3 regions of the Streptomyces sp. NPDC051041 genome follow, and region 3 is predicted to be linked to each of the others. Evidence: riboswitches for the same ligand, from Rfam matches in the RefSeq annotation. Region 3 holds a riboswitch; each other region holds the start of a gene.
What was found. Region 3 has a riboswitch for cobalamin ahead of ACIBAI_RS10425 (cobalamin biosynthesis protein). Riboswitches for the same ligand answer to the same signal wherever they lie in the genome.

Region 1: linked by a shared signal. The riboswitch ahead of ACIBAI_RS24715 (ribonucleoside-diphosphate reductase subunit alpha) and the one ahead of ACIBAI_RS10425 (cobalamin biosynthesis protein) in region 3 are both predicted to bind cobalamin.
Region 2: linked by a shared signal. The riboswitch ahead of ACIBAI_RS07495 (ABC transporter substrate-binding protein) and the one ahead of ACIBAI_RS10425 (cobalamin biosynthesis protein) in region 3 are both predicted to bind cobalamin.

Annotation. Positions count from the first base shown of each region.
Region 1 covers NZ_JBITFM010000019.1:104,001-109,761, reverse strand. The annotation lists gene ACIBAI_RS24720 (hypothetical protein) at 1-918, opposite strand, end outside; cobalamin riboswitch at 1,427-1,594, shown strand; gene ACIBAI_RS24715 (ribonucleoside-diphosphate reductase subunit alpha) at 1,714-4,119, shown strand; gene ACIBAI_RS24710 (ribonucleotide-diphosphate reductase subunit beta) at 4,119-5,147, shown strand; partial or broken gene ACIBAI_RS24705 (multidrug MFS transporter) at 5,447-5,698, opposite strand.
Region 2 covers NZ_JBITFM010000003.1:287,598-293,358, reverse strand. The annotation lists gene kdpA (potassium-transporting ATPase subunit KdpA) at 1-785, opposite strand, end outside; gene kdpF (K(+)-transporting ATPase subunit F) at 794-883, opposite strand; gene ACIBAI_RS07500 (hypothetical protein) at 1,139-1,456, opposite strand; cobalamin riboswitch at 1,827-1,957, shown strand; gene ACIBAI_RS07495 (ABC transporter substrate-binding protein) at 1,991-3,055, shown strand; gene ACIBAI_RS07490 (FecCD family ABC transporter permease) at 3,052-4,116, shown strand; gene ACIBAI_RS07485 (ABC transporter ATP-binding protein) at 4,113-4,991, shown strand; gene ACIBAI_RS07480 (MFS transporter) at 5,523-5,761, shown strand, end outside.
Region 3 covers NZ_JBITFM010000004.1:397,382-403,142, forward strand. The annotation lists gene cobN (cobaltochelatase subunit CobN) at 1-398, opposite strand, end outside; gene ACIBAI_RS10420 (cobyric acid synthase) at 395-1,903, opposite strand; gene ACIBAI_RS10425 (cobalamin biosynthesis protein) at 1,900-2,850, opposite strand; cobalamin riboswitch at 2,976-3,118, opposite strand; gene ACIBAI_RS10430 (hypothetical protein) at 3,259-3,480, opposite strand; gene ACIBAI_RS10435 (anion permease) at 3,514-4,752, opposite strand; gene ACIBAI_RS10440 (class II aldolase/adducin family protein) at 5,173-5,761, shown strand, end outside.

The DNA.
Region 1 (5,761 bases), on a different contig from region 3:
CTCGGTCCGGGTGAGCAGACCGCTGATCGGCCGGTAGACGTTGGGCAGCGCCATGAACGTTTCCTCCGCCAGGTGCGCGACGGCGGAGATCTTCTTGGCGTCCAGCGTCCGGCCGCCGACGGTGATGCCACGCTCGGCGAAGATGTGGCTGAGCACCTCGACGTTGGCCAGGCCCGCCCGGTTGCCGAACCCGGCGACACCGCCCTCGACCATGGCGAAGCCGTGGAAGACGGAGGTGAGCGAGTTGGCCAGGCCCAGCCCGATGTCGTCGTGGGAGTGCAGGTAGAAGGTCATCCCGGGGTTGTCCCGGACCAGGTTGGCGGCCAGCACGGCGGTGGCGTGCGGCAGCAGGGTGCCGATGGAGTCGTTGATCCGGACGAGGTCGATGCCCAGGCTGCGGGCGCGCTCGATCTGCTCGTTGATGAAGGTGTAGCGCTCGTCGTCGATCTCGTGCGAGAAGGCGTTGAGAATGCTGGCCCGGAAGGAGCCGACACCGATCCCGGCGAGCTTCTCGTGGGCGCGTTCCAGCAGCTTGTTCTCCTGCTGGTACTCGATCATGCCGAGGCTGACCTGGATGCGGGCCAGGTAGTCCTTCGGGACGACCTTGAGCGCTTCGGAGAGGGGCTCCCAGGTCTTGAGCGTCAGGTTGAAGACGAACCGGGTGTCCGCGGGGATGCGGTGCAGCAGCAGCTGCGCGTCCAGGACACGCCGCAGGAACTGCGGTTCGGTCAGGCCCGATCCCAGGTCGATGTCCCGGATGCCGGCATTGGCCAGCGCCTCGATGAGCGCGAGCTTCCGGTCGTCGTCGGCTCCGAAGAGGGCTCGCTCGCCCCCTTCCCGAATCGTTTCGTCGGAAAGGCCGACGAGGTCGAAGTCCGAGTACCGCGGTTCGTGGCCGGCAGGTAACTGAAGTGCCATTTTCGCCTCTCCCGTTCCGATTTTTGTGCCACCGGGTGGATCAGCAGAACAGCAAAACCCATCGGCTGTCCGATCGATGACCGCCGATGCCAGCGGGATGCTAGACAACATCCGGAGAAGGACTCAACACCCCCTTGGAGACGGCCAGGAATCTTTCATTCCGATTTCATTGCGGGCCGTTACCACAACCGCAGGATTCCAGTCAGAGACATGCCCGTCGGCCAATTACCGGTACGCAGGGTGAGGATCGGCGGCACGGCCGAAGCCCGATCGGTCGCACGCTCCCCGGAATACGACCGGCTGCCCCTTCTCGGGCGCCGGCCTCCGCGGCGCCGTCACCCACCGGCGACAGGAGCGCCCCGGACGACAGGAACACCCCCGGGCGGCAGGAACCCCGGCGGCAGGGACCCCTCCGGACGACCGGGACGCGGCACGGGCGCGGGCCCCGGCCTCCGCCGCAGCCCGGCAGCGGCCGCGAGGCACCACACCGGCGCTCCAAGACCGGAGCAACACAACATCTGGGGGTGGCTCCGCGCCCCAGCACAAGATGTATGCTCATGCTCGCTGTCGCCGCAGGGGAATCCGGTGCGAATCCGGAACTGTCCCGCAACGGTGTATCCGCGTGCGTCCGCACGCTTGTCCAGTCCGAGTACCTGCCGACAGTGCACCCGGCCGTCCGGCCGGTGTGCCTGACGTCCGGGCCTCGTGGAATGGGCCGGCGGACGCGACGCCCTGCGCGCTCGTGCTGCCTCCTGCCCTCGCCGAGGCCCCGTGCCGAGCGAGGGAGAGCCCCACGTGACCATCGCGCCAGCCGACCCGGCTTCAGCGCCCCCGGTGGCCGAGGAGAGCGACGGCCCCGGAGCCGCGCTGCTGCGGACCCTGACGGAGCTGACCGCCGACCTCCCCGACACCGACCCCGGCCGGGTCGCCGCCGCGGCGCTGCGCGGCCGCTCCGCCCGTGCGGACGAGGCGGAGCTGCGCGACCTCGCCACCGAGGCGGCCGCCGGCCTGATCGCCGAGGACCCCGCCTACTCCCGGCTGGCCGCCCGCCTCCTCACCCTGACCCTTCGCGCGGAGGCCGCCTCCCAGGGCGTCACGTCCTTCACCGGGTCCGTCGCCGCGGGCCACCGCGAGGGACTGATCTCCGACCGCACGGCAAAGTTCGTGCGGCTGCACGCCGGCCGGCTCGACGCGCTGATCGACCCGGCCGCCGACGACCGCTTCGGCTACTTCGGCCTGCGCACGCTCCACAGCCGCTATCTGCTGCGCCACCCGATCACCCGCAGGGTCATCGAGACGCCGCAGTACTTCCTGCTGCGCGTCGCCGCGGGACTCGCGGAGGACGACGGGCCCCGCTCGGTCGACGAGGTCGCGGCGCTCTACGGGCTCATGAGCCGCCTCGACTACCTTCCGTCCTCCCCCACCCTGTTCAACTCCGGCACCCGGCACCCGCAGATGTCGTCCTGCTACCTGCTGGACTCCCCGCGCGACGAGCTGGACTCGATCTACGACCGCTACCACCAGGTCGCGCGCCTGTCCAAGCACGCCGGCGGCATCGGCCTGTCCTACTCCCGCGTCCGCTCCCGCGGTGCGCTGATCCGCGGCACCAACGGGCACTCCAACGGCATCGTCCCGTTCCTGAAGACCCTGGACGCCTCCGTGGCGGCCGTGAACCAGGGCGGCCGGCGCAAGGGCGCGGCCGCGGTCTACCTGGAGACCTGGCACTCCGACGTCGAGGAGTTCCTGGAGCTGCGCGACAACACCGGCGAGGACGCGCGCCGCACCCACAATCTGAACCTCGCGCACTGGGTGCCGGACGAGTTCATGCGCCGGGTGGACGCCGACGAGCCGTGGTCGCTGTTCTCCCCCTCCGACGTGCCCGAGCTGGTGGACCTGTGGGGCGAGGAGTTCGACGCGGCGTACCGTAGGGCGGAGGCCGCGGGACTGGCGCGCAAGACCCTCCCCGCCCGCGAGCTGTACGGCCGGATGATGCGCACCCTCGCCCAGACCGGCAACGGCTGGATGACCTTCAAGGACGCCGCCAACCGCACCGCCAACCAGACCGCCGAGCCGGGCCACGTCATCCACTCCTCCAACCTCTGCACGGAGATCCTGGAGGTCACCAGCGACGGCGAGACGGCCGTCTGCAACCTGGGGTCGGTCAACCTCGGCGCCTTCGTCGCCCCGGCCGCGCACGACATCGACTGGGAACGGCTGGACGCCGCCGTCCGCACGGCCGTCACCTTCCTCGACCGGGTCGTGGACATCAACTTCTACCCGACCGAACAGGCCGCCCGCTCCAACGCCCGCTGGCGCCCGGTCGGCCTGGGCGCCATGGGCCTGCAGGACGTCTTCTTCAAGCTGCGCCTGCCCTTCGACTCGCCCGAGGCCCGGCGGCTGTCCACGCGGATCGCCGAGCGGATCATGCTCGCCGCGTACGAGGCCTCCGCCGACCTCGCCGAGCGCCCCCGAGCAGCCGCGGCAGGCTCCGGCGCAGGGGGGACCCCCGTCGGCCCGTTCCCGGCCTGGGAGAAGACCCGTACCGCCCGGGGTGTCCTGCACCCCGACCACTACGACACCGACCTGGCCTGGCCGGAGCGCTGGGCGGCGCTGCGGGAGCGGATCGCCGCCGTCGGCCTGCGCAACTCCCTACTCCTGGCCATCGCCCCGACCGCGACCATCGCCTCCATCGCGGGCGTCTACGAGTGCGTCGAGCCGCAGGTGTCCAACCTGTTCAAGCGCGAGACGCTCTCCGGCGAGTTCCTCCAGGTCAACCCCTACCTGGTCGAGGACCTGAAGCGGCTGGGCGTGTGGGACGCCCGCACCCGGGAGGCGCTGCGCGAGGCGAACGGCTCCGTGCAGGGCTTCTCCTGGATCCCCGAGGACATGCGGCGGCTGTACCGCACGGCGTGGGAGATCCCGCAGCGCGGTCTGATCGACATGGCCGCCGCCCGCACCCCGTTCCTCGACCAGTCCCAGTCGCTGAACCTGTTCCTGGAGACGCCGACCATCGGCAAGCTCTCCTCGATGTACGCCTACGCCTGGAAGTCCGGGCTGAAGACGACGTACTACCTGCGCTCGCGCCCGGCGACGAGGATCGCCCGCGCTGCCCGGGCAACCGCCCCCGCCCGGCAGGCGGCCTCCGAAGAGGCCGTCGCCTGCTCCCTTGAGAACCCCGAGTCCTGCGAGGCCTGCCAGTAATGACCAGCACCACCGTCACCGCCCGCAACCGGAACCTGCTCGACCCGGGCTTCGAGCTGACCCTGCGCCCCATGCGCTACCCCGGCTTCTACGAGCGCTACCGGGACGCCATCAGGAACACCTGGACCGTGGAGGAGGTCGACCTCCACTCGGACGTGGCCGACCTCGCGAAGCTGTCCCCCGGCGAGCAGCACCTCATCGGCCGGCTCGTGGCCTTCTTCGCGACGGGCGACTCGATCGTGGCGAACAACCTGGTGCTGACCCTCTACAAGCACATCAACTCGCCCGAGGCGCGGCTCTACCTCTCCCGCCAGCTCTTCGAGGAGGCCGTCCACGTCCAGTTCTACCTGACGCTGCTGGACACCTACCTGCCCGACCCGGACGACCGGGCCGCCGCCTTCGCCGCGGTGGAGAACATCCCGTCCATCCGCGAGAAGGCCGGGTTCTGCTTCCGGTGGATGGACTCGGTGGAGGAGATCGACCGGCTGGAGACCAGGGCCGACCGCCGCCGTTTCCTCCTCAACCTCATCTGCTTCGCCGCGTGCATCGAGGGCCTGTTCTTCTACGGTGCCTTCGCCTACGTCTACTGGTTCCGCAGCCGGGGCCTGCTGCACGGCCTGGCCACCGGCACCAACTGGGTCTTCCGCGACGAGACCATGCACATGTCCTTCGCCTTCGACGTGGTCGACACCGTCCGCGAGGAGGAGCCGGACCTCTTCGACGACCGGCTCCGGGAGCAGGTCACCGACATGCTGCGGGAGGCCGTCGAGGCCGAGCTGCAGTTCGCGCGCGACCTGTGCGGTGACGGCCTCCCGGGGATGAACACCGACTCGATGCGGCAGTACCTGGAGTGCGTCGCCGACCAGCGCCTGACGCGCCTCGGCTTCGCCCCGGTGTACGGCTCCGAGAACCCCTTCTCCTTCATGGAGCTGCAGGGCGTTCAGGAGCTGACCAACTTCTTCGAGCGGCGTCCGTCGGCGTACCAGGTCGCGGTGGAGGGCACCGTCGACCTGGACGAGGACTTCTGATCACTCCTCCCGTGCCCCGCCTGGGCCTCCCTGGTCCGACGGTCGATGCGCCGGTCGCGGACGGCGCCGATCACGGAGGGGAGGACCAGCAGGACGAGGATCCCCAGCACGGTCAGCGTTCCGGTCAGCGCTTCCGTCTGTGCCGCAGTCATGACACCACTGCCACGCCGGATGCTCCTCGCCGGCAGTGGCAGAACTGCCGCGCCCCTCGAACGGAGGGCGACACGGTCGCCGGGGTGCTGGCGCGGACGGAGCGCAACCTCGACCGGGAGGTCACCGTCGAGCGGCTCGCGGTCCGCGCCCGCCGTTTCCTTCGGCAGCGAACGGAGGTCGTTGTGCCGGACGGCGAATTCCTGGCTCAGCAGCGCCGCCCGCCGATGGGCCGGGTTCTCCCGGGCGGCGCCGGGGAGCTCCCTTCCCGCGCTCCGTTCCAGCAGGTCGGTCCGGATCCGGCGCGCGGAGGTGAGCCGACGCAGCGCGAGGCACTCCTCGACGCCCGGGACGATTCCGTGGGTACGGTTGGGGAATTCCCGGTCGTACGCCTCGATCACCGGAAGAGCGAGCGACGGTGGTACCCGGATCGTGGCCGGTGTCGATGTGGTGCCGGGTAAGAG
Region 2 (5,761 bases), on a different contig from region 3:
GGGATGACCAGGATCAGGAAGATCTCGAAGAGGTTCGAGAACGGGGTGGGGTTCTCGAAGGGGTGGGCGGAGTTGGCATTGAAGTAGCCGCCGCCGTTGGTGCCCAGCTCCTTGATGGCCTCCTGCGAGGCGACCGCGCCGCCGTTCCACTGCTGCGGGCCGCCCGTGAACCGGCCGACCTCGTGGATGCCGGAGAAGTTCTGGAGGACACCGCATGCGACGAGCACGAGGGCGGCGACGAACGCCGACGGCACCAGGACGCGCACGACACCGCGCACCAGGTCCGACCAGAAATTGCCCAGCTCACCGGAGCGGGACCGCGCGAAACCGCGCACCAGCGCCACCGCGACGGCCATGCCGACGGCCGCGGAGACGAAGTTCTGCACGGCCAGTCCGGCGGTCTGCACGATGTGGCCCATGGCCTGCTCGCCCTGGTACGACTGCCAGTTCGTGTTGGTCACGAAGGACACGGCCGTGTTGAACGCCTGGTCCGGGTCGATCGCGTCGAAGCCCAGCGAACCGGGCAGGACGCCCTGGAGCCGCTGGAGCAGGTACAGGAACAGGACGCCGCTCAGCGAGAAGGCGAGGACGCCGCGCAGGTACGCGGGCCAGCGCATCCCGGTGTCGGGGTCGGCGCCGATGCCCTTGTAGATCCACTTCTCGACCCGGAGGTGCTTCGTGGAGGAGTAGACCCTGGCCAGGTAATTGCCGAGGGGGATGTGGACGAGTGCCAGCGCGCCTGTCAGGGCGAGCAGTTGGAGCACGCCGGCGGTTACGGGACCCATGCTGCGGCTCAGAACCTCTCCGGGAAGATCAGGGCGAGGATGAGGTAACCCAGCAGGGAGACGGCCACGACCAGGCCGACGGCGTTCTCGGCGGTCACAGCTTCGTCACCCCCTTGGCGATGAGGGCCACCAGCGCGAAGACCGCGAGCGTGGTGACGACGAAGGCCAGATCGGCCATCGCGCACTCCTGAAGTCGGGCTCGGTTGAAACGGACGAGTAGAGGAAAGCGCCTTTACGGCCGGATGGGAGCGTCCATTGACGACTCCCTTACGGCATCGCGGAGCTTTTTGACGGAACTCATACGCCGCCTGTCCGTACCCGTGAGTAAGGAAGGGGATTGCAGGTGGGCAGCTTCACCGCAGCCGGAAGCGGAGGCGGCGGATCACCGCGTCCGTTTCCCGCCGTACGGCGTGCGCGCCGACCGCGCCCCGCGGGTTCCGCAGCAACCGCTGCCACAGCCGCTCCGGCCCCGTCCCCGGGATCGGCACGGTGACCCGCGTGCCCGGCCCGGCCGCGACGGCCTCACGGACGTACGCGGCGAGGGGACGGCCGGGCGAGCGGCGCCCGCGGGCCGGCCGGATCAGCGGTGCGGCGGGGACCCACTCGGCCCGGGTCCGCTTTGGAACACGCGTGTGCGGCCGGTCCCCGGGGTCGGGGTGACAGACGGTCACCGCACGCACCTCGTCGCCGGGGGAGACGGCGCCGGGCTGTCGCCGTGCGGTGGGACCGCGCTTCGACGTACCGCGCGACGTGTGGACGGGAGGCTGCGCGAGCCGTGTTCGAAGCCTCCGGACCGGAGCGAGCGCCGGCAGGCCTCTGCGGCCGAGGACGCCCCGCGCACGGCCGCGTCCTGCGGGTGCGCACCACACACCCCGCCCCCTCGGCTCGCGATCCGCCGCCGTACGGCCTCGACGGCCGCGTCCGTCCCGGCCGCGCGTTCCCGCGCCCGGGGCGCGGCGGGCGCCTCGGGCCGCGCGGGCGGGGCGTGGTACCTTCCGGACGCCAGTCGAACTCGTGAACGCGGCCACGCGTGCACGGGTCAGGGAATCCGGTGGGAGTCCGGAACTGACGCGCAGCGGTGAGGGCGACGGGCGGGACAGCAGCCACTGGACGACGGTCACGGCCGGGTCCGGGAAGGCGTCCCGCCGGGATGACCCCGAGTCCGAAGACCTGCTGGCACCCGACCGTCCGCACGGGCCCCGCGCATGGGTCCTGACGTTGAGAAAGCCGACACTGTGCACCTGTCACGTCCCGCTCGCCGCTCCCTCCTGCTCCTGACCGGGGCCCTGTTGCTCGCCGCATGCGGTTCCGGCGCCGGCTCGTCCGCGAAGTCCGCCGGTTCCGGCGCGGGAGCCGTCACGTTCGACAACTGCGGGCGGAAGGTGACGGTCGAGGCTCCGCCGAAGCGGGCCGTGTCCCTGAACCAGGGCACCACCGAGATCCTGCTCTCCCTCGGCCTGGCCGACCGGATGGCGGGAACCGCCACCTGGACCGACCCCGTCATGAAGGGACTGGAGCGGGCCGACGCGAAGGTGCCTCGGCTGGCCGACGACCAGCCGTCGTTCGAGAGGGTGCTGGACGCCGAACCGGACTTCGTGGCCTCCTCCTTCGCGTCCACTCTGGGCAAGGGCGGAGTGGCCACCCGCGAGAAGTTCGAGGAGCTCGGCGTGCCGACGTATCTGTCGCCCGCCGACTGCGAGGGCAAGGACAACAGCGGCGACGGTGACGGCTCACGGACGAAGCTCCTGGCCATGGAGACGGTCTACCGCGAGGTGCGGGAACTGGCCCGGGTCTTCGGGGTGGAGGACCGCGGCGAGAAGCTCATCGCCCGGCTGGAGAGCCGCATCGCGCAGGCCGCGTCGGGGACGCGCGCCGGGAACACCACCGTTCTGTACTGGTTCGCGAGCCAGGAGTCCCCCTACATGGCGGGCTGCTGCGGCGCGCCCGGCATCATCACGAACGCGCTCGGCGCGAAGAACGTCTTCGCCGACAGCACCCAGGAGTGGCCCCGGATCAACTGGGAGACCGTCGCCGACCGCGACCCCGACGTGCTCGTCATCGGTGATCTCACCCGCAGGTCGCAGACCGCCGAGTCGGCCGCGAAGAAGATCGCGTTCCTGGAGTCGAATCCGGCGACGAAGAACATGGAGGCGGTGAGAAGGAAGCGGTACGTGCTGCTCAGCGGGCAGGCCATGAACCCGACGATCCGTACGGTCGAGGGCGTGGAGAAGGTGGCCGCGGCGCTGCGCGAGCACGGGCTCGCCGGATGAGGACCGCTCCGCGGTCTTCCCCGGCCCGCCCGCCGCGGGGCGCGGCGGGCGGGCTGCGCCTCGTGGCCGGCCTGGGCGGCGGGCTGGCCGTGCTCGCCGCGTCCGTCGCCGTCGCCGTCACCATCGGCCCGGCCGACATCGGTGTGGGCGACGCCTGGTCCGTAATCGCCTCCCGCCTGGGCTGGGGCACGACGGATCTCACCGCGATCCGCGAGGGCATCGTCTGGAACCTGCGGCTGCCGCGCACCCTGCTCGCCGCGGTGTGCGGAGCCGGACTCGCGGTGTGCGGCGCGGTGATGCAGTCGCTGCTGCGCAACCTCCTCGCCGACCCCTTTGTCCTGGGCGTCTCCTCCGGGGCGTCGACCGGCGCCGTCGTCGTGATCGTCCTCGGCGCCGGCGGCGGTGTCCTGTCCGTCTCCGGCGGCGCGTTCGTGGGTGCGGTCGGCTCCTTCGCGCTGGTGCTGCTGCTCAGCCACACACTCGGCGGGACGACGGACCGGGTGGTGCTGTCCGGGGTGGCGGCGATGCAGCTGTTCTCCGCCCTGACCTCGTTCGTGGTGACGACGGCGGCCGACGCGGAGACCACCCGGGGCGTGCTGTTCTGGCTGCTCGGGTCGCTCGGCGGCGCCGACTGGACCGAGGTGGGACTGTGCGCGGCCGTCCTGACGCTCGCCCTCGTGGTGTGCCTGGGCCACGCGCGCGCCCTGGACGCCTTCGCCTTCGGTCAGGACGCCGCGGCGACGCTCGGGGTCCCGGTCGCCCGGACCCGGCTGGTGCTGCTGTGCGTGACCGCGCTGCTGACCGCGGCGCTGGTCAGCTCGGCGGGCGCCATCGGCTTCGTCGGCCTGGTCCTGCCGCACGCCGCCCGCGCCCTCGCCGGCCCGGGGCACGCCCGGCTGCTGCCGGTCACCGCGCTCGCCGGGGCGGTGTTCCTCGTCTGGGCCGACACCCTGGCCCGCACCGTCCTCGATCCGCGGGAGGTGCCGGTGGGCGTGGTGACCTCACTGGTCGGTGTTCCGGCGTTCGTCCTGGTCCTGTACCGCACGAGGAGGACGCGATGACGGCCCGCGCACAGCGGCGGGGCGACGGTGCCCGGCCGCCGGCCGGTGGACCGGCGACTGCCGGGCAGGCGCCCGGCAAAGCGTCGCCCGCCGGGCCGCCCGCCCTCGCCGCCGACCGCGTGACCCGCACCCTCGACGGGCGGTTGATCCTCGACGGCGTCAGCCTCACCCCCCGGCCCGGCTCCGTGACCGGACTGCTCGGCCCCAACGGCTCGGGGAAGTCGACGCTGCTGCGGCTGCTGTCCGGCGTCCTCGCCCCCGCCTCCGGCGTCGTCACCCTCGACGGGCGTCCACTCGGCGACTGGGGCCGCCGCGCCGTGGCCCGGCGCGTGGCCGTCGTCGAGCAGCACGCCGACACCCTCGTGGAGCTGACCGTCCTCGACGTCGTACGCCTCGGCCGCGTCCCGCACCGGCGCGTCTGGGCCCCCGCCACCGCGGCGGACGAGGAGGTCGTGCGCACCGCCCTGGAGCGCACCGGTCTCGCCGACCGCGCGCACCAGCCCTGGCACACGCTCTCCGGCGGCGAGCGCCAGCGCGTACAGATCGCCCGTGCCCTGGCCCAGGAGCCGCGCGAGCTGCTGCTGGACGAACCCACCAACCACCTCGACATCCAGCACCAGCTCGACCTGCTGAACCTGATCGCCGAGCTACCCGTCACCAGCGTCGTCGCCCTGCACGACCTGAACCTGGCGGCCATGTACTGCGACCAGGTCGTCGTCCTCCGGGACGGCCGGGTGGTCACCGCCGGCTCCCCGGGCGACACGCTGACCGAGTCCCTGATCGCCGACGTCTACGGCGTGCGCGCCACGGTCACCCGCCCCGGCCCCGGCGACCGGCCGCACATCCGCTTCCTGGGCACGATGGCCGGTGAGTGACGGCGGCCCGGGGCCGGCATCGCAGGGGGCGACGGCGGTGCAGGAGGCGGGTGCCGGCTTCGGCCTCTCCGCGCGCGAGGCCGTCGCGACGGGCCCCGCCCGGCACGGACGGCTGCTCGACGGGGACACGCCCGAGGGCGCCGGCCCGATCCGGTCGGCGCCCGCCGCGGTGGACGCCACCTGCCTGGCCCGCCCGCCCCTTCGGCCGGCTCCCCGGCGGCGAACGCCGGCGCGTGCCGACCGCCCGCGCTCTCGCCCAGGAGCCCGCAGCCGCCCACGCTCTCGCCCAGGGGCCCGCAGCCGCCCTCCCGGACGAGCCGACCGCGTTCCCCGTTCCCGACCGCGCCTCCCGGGCAGCGCCCGTCCCGGCCTTCCCGGGCCCCTGAATCCCCCTTCCCCGAGCCGGCATGGTGGCCGCGCGCATACCCGGTCCCCGAACTGTGGTGCCCCGCCACATGTGAGCCTGACCTGCGTGTTCCTACGGTGTGCCGACACGTACCCGTCCCCACCGCACACGAGGAAGTGGCGCACATGGCCTCCCCGGCAACCGCTCCCCCGCCCCCCGGCAACCTCAAGCGCATCGTCGCCGCGTCCCTCATCGGCACCACCATCGAGTGGTACGACTTCTTCCTCTACGGCTCCGCCGCCGCGCTGGTCTTCAACAAGCTGTTCTTTCCCGAGTCCGACCCGCTCGTCGGCACGCTCCTGTCGTTCCTGACGTACGCCGTCGGCTTCGCCGCCCGGCCGCTCGGCGCGCTGGTGTTCGGGCA
Region 3 (5,761 bases):
GGCGCGGCGAACCCCTCGCCGGTGAGCAGCACGGTGTCCGACAGGAACCGCGCGAGTTCGGCGAGGTTGGCGGGCCCGCCCTCGACGAGGTACTTCAGCGCCTCCGCCACGACCCCGGCCGGCACCGACGACTCGGCCATCAGCTCCGCGTCCGGCACGGCCTCGCCGCCCAGCAGCACGGTCGGGACGCCGGACGCCTTCAGCGCGGCCAGCCCGTCCTCCCAGGCGCGCTTGCCGCCCAGCAGCCGCACGACGGCGACGTCGGCGCCGTCGAGCAGCGCGGGCAGCTCGGCCTCGACGTCCACCCGGGTCGGGTTGCCGATCCGGTAGGGGGCGCCGGAGGCGCGGGCCGCCAGCAGGTCCGTGTCGGCGGTCGACAACAACAACACAGTGCTCATGCGGGCGCTCCCGGTGGAATGAAAGGCAGTCCTTGCGGCGCGCCCGACTCGATGAGCCGCCACAGCGCGTCCGTGTCCGCGTGCTGTTCGATCAGGTCGCCGAGCCGGTCGAGCTGCTCCTCGCGCAGCGCGGCGAACGACGTGTCGGGGGCCGGCACGAAGCGGCGGCCCGCGGCGGCCGCCACCTCGCGCAGGAAGGCCCGCCGGAAACCGTCCGACTCCAGCGAGCCGTGCCAGTGCGTGCCCCAGGTCTGGCCGACCCGGCAGCCGTCCAGGAAGGGCTCGCCGCCGGTGACCTCGGCGACCCCGTGGTGGATCTCGTACCCCTCGACCGGCTCCCCGAGGGCCTCGCCGACGGGCCGGGCGAGGGTCTTCTCGCGGGCGAACCGCACCCGGACGGGCAGGAGGCCGAGCCCGTCGACGTGGCCCCGGCGGCTCTCGACCTCGTCCTCGATGTGCTCGCCGAGCAGCTGGAAGCCGCCGCAGACGCCGAGCACGGGCCGCTGCTCGGCGGCCCTGCGGGCGATCGCCTCCGCCAGTCCCCGCTCCCGCAGCCACTCCAGCGCCCGGACCGTGCCCCGGGTCCCGGGCACCACGACGAGGTCGGCGTCGGCCAGCTCCTCGGGCCGGTCCACGAACCGCACCACGACGCCCGGCTCGGCGGCCAGCGCGTCCACGTCGGTGAAGTTGGACATCAGCGGGACCGCGCAGACGGCGACCCGCAGCACGTCCGCGCCGAGCGGCGGGGCGACGTGCGACTCCCGGACCGGCCCGCGCAGGGAGACCGCCATCCCGTCCTCCTCGTCGATGCCGAGCCCGTGCCGGAACGGCAGGACGCCGTAGGCGCGCCGTCCGGTGAGATCGCGCAGCATGTCGAGGCCGGGCTCCAGCAGCGACACGTCGCCCCGGAACTTGTTGACGAGGAAGCCGGCGACCAGCTCCTGGTCCTCGCGGGAGAGCAGGGCGACGGTCCCGAAGAAGGACGCGAAGACGCCGCCGCGGTCGATGTCGCCGACGACGAGGACGGGCAGGCGGGCGTTGCGGGCGATCCCCATGTTCACGATGTCGGTCCGCCGCAGGTTGATCTCGGCGGGGGAGCCCGCCCCCTCGCAGATCACCGCGTCGTACGCGTCCCGCAGCTCGGCGAGGCAGTCCAGCACCGTCCCCAGCAGCGCCTGCTGCCGCCCGCCGTGGTAGCCGCGGGCGCTCAGCTCGCCCACCGGCCTGCCCAGCAGCACCACCTGACTGCTTCGCTCACCGCCCGGCTTGAGCAGCACGGGGTTCATCAGCGCGGTCGGCTCGATCCGGCACGCCTGCGCCTGCATGGCCTGCGCCCGCCCGATCTCGGCGCCCTCGCGCGTCACGAACGAGTTCAGCGACATGTTCTGCGCCTTGAACGGCGCGACCTTCACCCCCTGCCGCACCAGCCACCGGCAGATCCCGGCGGTGACGACGCTCTTGCCGGCGTCGGAGGTGGTGCCGGCGACGAGGAGACCACCGCTCATGACGTCCGTCCCTTCAAGCCGTTGACGAGGAGCCGCGCGGCGGCGCCGACGCCGAGCGCGAGCCAGCCGACGCGCCGCGAGAGCCGTGCGGCCCGTTCGATGTCGGCCACGGCGACGGCCCGTCCGCGCGCGTTGAGCACGGGCCGGTGCTCGACCCGCCCGCCGTAGGAGAGGGTCCCGCCCAGCCGCACGCCGAGCGCCCCCGCGAAGGAGGCCTCCACGGGTCCGGCGTTGGGGCTCGGGTGCCGGGCGGCGTCGGCGCGCCAGGCCCGCAGCGCCCCGCGGGGGTCGCCGCCGGCGACGGCGGCGAGCGCGGCGGTCAGCCGGGCCCCCGGCCATCCGGCGAGGTCGTCCAGGCGCGCGGAGGCCCAGCCGTAGCGCCGGTACCTCGGCGACCGGTGCCCGACCATCGCGTCGAGGGTGTTCACCGCCCGGAACCCGAGCAGCCCCGGCACCCCGGCCACGGCCCCCCACACCAGGGCCCCCACCACGGCGTCGGAGGTGTTCTCGGCGACGGACTCGACGACCGCGCGGGCGATCCCGTCGGCGTCGAGCGCCTGCGGGTCCCGCCCGCACAGGTGCGGCAGCCGTGCCCGGGCCGCCTCGACGTCCCCCGCCTGAAGGGCCCGCCCGATGGTCCGGGCCTCCCGGACCAGCGAGGTTCCTCCGACGACGGCCCAGGTGGCGGCGCCGGTGAGCGCGACGGAGGCGGCGGGGCAGGGGCGTACGGCACGCGCGGCCAGCCCGCCGAGGGCGACGGCGCCGCCGACGCACACGGCGGTGTGCAGCGTGCCCCAGCCGCGGTGGTCCCGCCACAGCACGTGTTCCACGGCGCCCGCGGCCCGCCCGAACACGGCGACCGGATGCCCGCGGCGGGGATCGCCGAGGAGCAGGTCGCCGAGGAGGCCGGCGGCGGCGCCGTACGCGAAGACGCGTTCGGCCCGCATCGCTCAGCCGACCGCCGGGCCGGGCCGGGCGTCGCTGGTGCACTCGGAGGTCGAGCTGGTGAACCTGGCCGTCCATCGGCAGCCGCGCATGGCGATATGTCCTCACTCAGGGTGTCCACGCCCTGGTTCGACGAGACCGGCGGTGAGAGTTCCTGGCTCCCGGGACCGTCTGCCCCGGTCACAGTGGCGGGACCGCGCCGGACTTCCACCGGGCTTCCTCTCCTGCCGCCGTACTGGCCCCGGCAGTCCACCATGGGCTTGGAAGGGCCGTCAACTTGCCGCTGACCTGCGAGGGCGGAGTGTGCTGAGGCCCACAGGGGGAGTGCGCCAAAGCAGCGTGACGCCCCCGGCGCGCGGGCCGTGCGCCGGGGGCGGGGGAGCGGGGGCGTCCCGCCGGGGGACGCGGTCTCAGGCGACGATCAGGTAGATCCCGTACGCCACCGCCGCCGCGCAGGCCGCGAAGCAGGCGTACGCGCCGGTGACCGCGAGGGCCGCGGTGCCGCCCTGCGCGGCGGCCCGCTCGCGGCGGGACAGGCCCGCGATGCCGAGGGTGAACAGGGCCACCAGGGCCACGGTGACCACGAGGCTGACCCCGAAGACGGAGCCGAGAGCCGCCCAGTCGATCTTCATGGTGCTTCTCTTCCTTGTGCCGGGTGCGCGGGCTCAGACGGTGGTGGTGGCCTGCGGGGCCTTCGACTCGGTGGCCTGCGCCGGGATCGTGGCGGTGAGCTCGTCGGTCACCGTGCCCGCGGGGGGCGGGGCCACCGCGGCCACGGCGGTGGTCACCACGCCGGCCGGCTCCTCGGTGTCGTTGACGTTGGTGTGGTCGACGACCTCGCGCCGGGAGATCTTCCAGATCGCGGCGCTGGAGGCGACCAGGAAGACCGCGACGAGGGCGGTGCCCCAGGCGCCGAAGCCGGTCACGTACTCGGCGAGCGCCCCGACCAGGGCCGCGGCCGGGAGGGTGAGGCCCCAGGCGACGAACATGCGGGTGGCGGTGGACCAGCGGACGATCCCGCCCTTGCGGCCGAGGCCCGCGCCCATCACGGCGCCGGAGACCGAGTGCGTGGTGGAGAGGGAGAAGCCGAGGTGGGAGGAGGCCAGGATGACCGTGGCCGCGCTGGTCTGGGCGGCGAAGCCCTGCTGCGGCTGGAGGTCGGTCAGGCCCTTGCCCATGGTGCGGATGATGCGCCAGCCGCCGAGGTAGGTGCCGAGCGCGATGGCCAGACCGGCGGAGAGGACGACCCACAGGGGCGGGTCGGAGTCGGGGGCGAGGGTGCCGCCGGCGACCAGGGCGAGGGTGATGATGCCCATCGTCTTCTGGGCGTCGTTGGTGCCGTGGGCGAGGGAGACCAGGCCCGCGGAGGCTATCTGGCCGGCGCGGTAGCCCTTGGCGGCGGCCTTGCCGTCGGCCTTCCGGCCGAGCGTGTACGTCAGCCGGGTGGCGAGCATCGCCGCGACGCCCGCGACGACCGGGGCGGCGATCGCCGGGATCAGCACCTTGGTGACGAGCACGTCGCCGTGCACCGCGCCGACGCCCGCCGAGGCGACGGTGGCGCCGATCAGACCGCCCATGAGGGCGTGCGAGGAGCTGGAGGGGAGCCCGACCAGCCAGGTCAGCAGATTCCAGAGGATCGCGCCGACCAGTGCGGCGAAGATGACCTCGGGACGGATGCCGGTCTCGTCGACGAGACCCTTGGAGATCGTGTTGGCGACCTCCACGGACAGGAAGGCGCCCACGAGGTTGAGGACGGCGGACATGGCCACCGCGACCTTGGGCTTCAGCGCGCCGGTCGAAATGGTCGTCGCCATCGCGTTCGCGGTGTCGTGGAAACCGTTCGTGAAATCGAACGCGAGTGCGGTTACCACCACAATCGCGAGGATCAGCGAGAAGCTTTCCATTTACCCAGGCAATCGTTCGAGGTCATTGGCTGGTCGACCGTAGGTAACCAGGGTGAACGGAAGATGAACTGAGGTGGGATTGGCGGTGACCCTGACAGGGGGGTGCCGTCCCGTCTCGTCCCAGCGGGCCGCGCCCGGCCCCCGACGCCCCCGTGATCCGGCCGTTTTCCCAGGTCAGAAGCCCACCATGGACCTACGCGGCCGGGCCGGGACCCGCTGGGGAGATCTCGGTCACCCGGCACCGCCGCCGCCCGCGCCGCCGCCCTGCCGAAACGCCCGCGGCGGCCACCCGGCCGGCGGTGTCCTCTGCCGGACGCCCGCCTTCCGGCCTACAGTGGCCCGGTCGTCCGGCGGGACGGCCGCGCCGCCGGACGACGGGACCGGCGGGCCGCGCACGAGGCCCGGAAGGAGACGCGAGGCGTGACGGAACCGGGGGAGAGGCGGGTGCGCGACGAGGAGGCACGCGCCTGGGCGGCGCTCGTGGCCACGGCCCGCCGCACGGTGTCGGACGGGCTGGTCGTCGGCACCTCCGGCAACGTCTCCGTGCGGGTCGGGGACACGGTCCTGGTCACACCGTCGGGCGTCCCCTACGACCGGCTGACGCCGGACGACGTGACCGGCGTCGGCCTCGACGGCCGGCGGGTGCTCGGCAGCCTCGTCCCGACCAGCGAACTGCCCATGCACCTCGCCGTCTACCGCGCCACCGACGCCCGCGCCGTCGTCCACACCCACGCCGTGCACGCGACGGCCGTCTCGACCCTCCTCCACGAGCTCCCGCCGATCCACTACATGGCCGCCGCGCTCGGCGGTCCCGTCCGGGTCGCCCCGTACGCGCCCTACGGCTCCGAGGAACTGGCCCGGAACGTGCTCCGCGCCCTCGACGGCCGCTCCGGCTGCCTGCTGCAGAACCACGGCACCCTCACCCACGGCGCCACCCTCGACCAGGCCTACGACCGCACCGCCCAACTGGAGTGGATGTGCCGGCTGTGGCTGACCGCCTCCTCGGTCC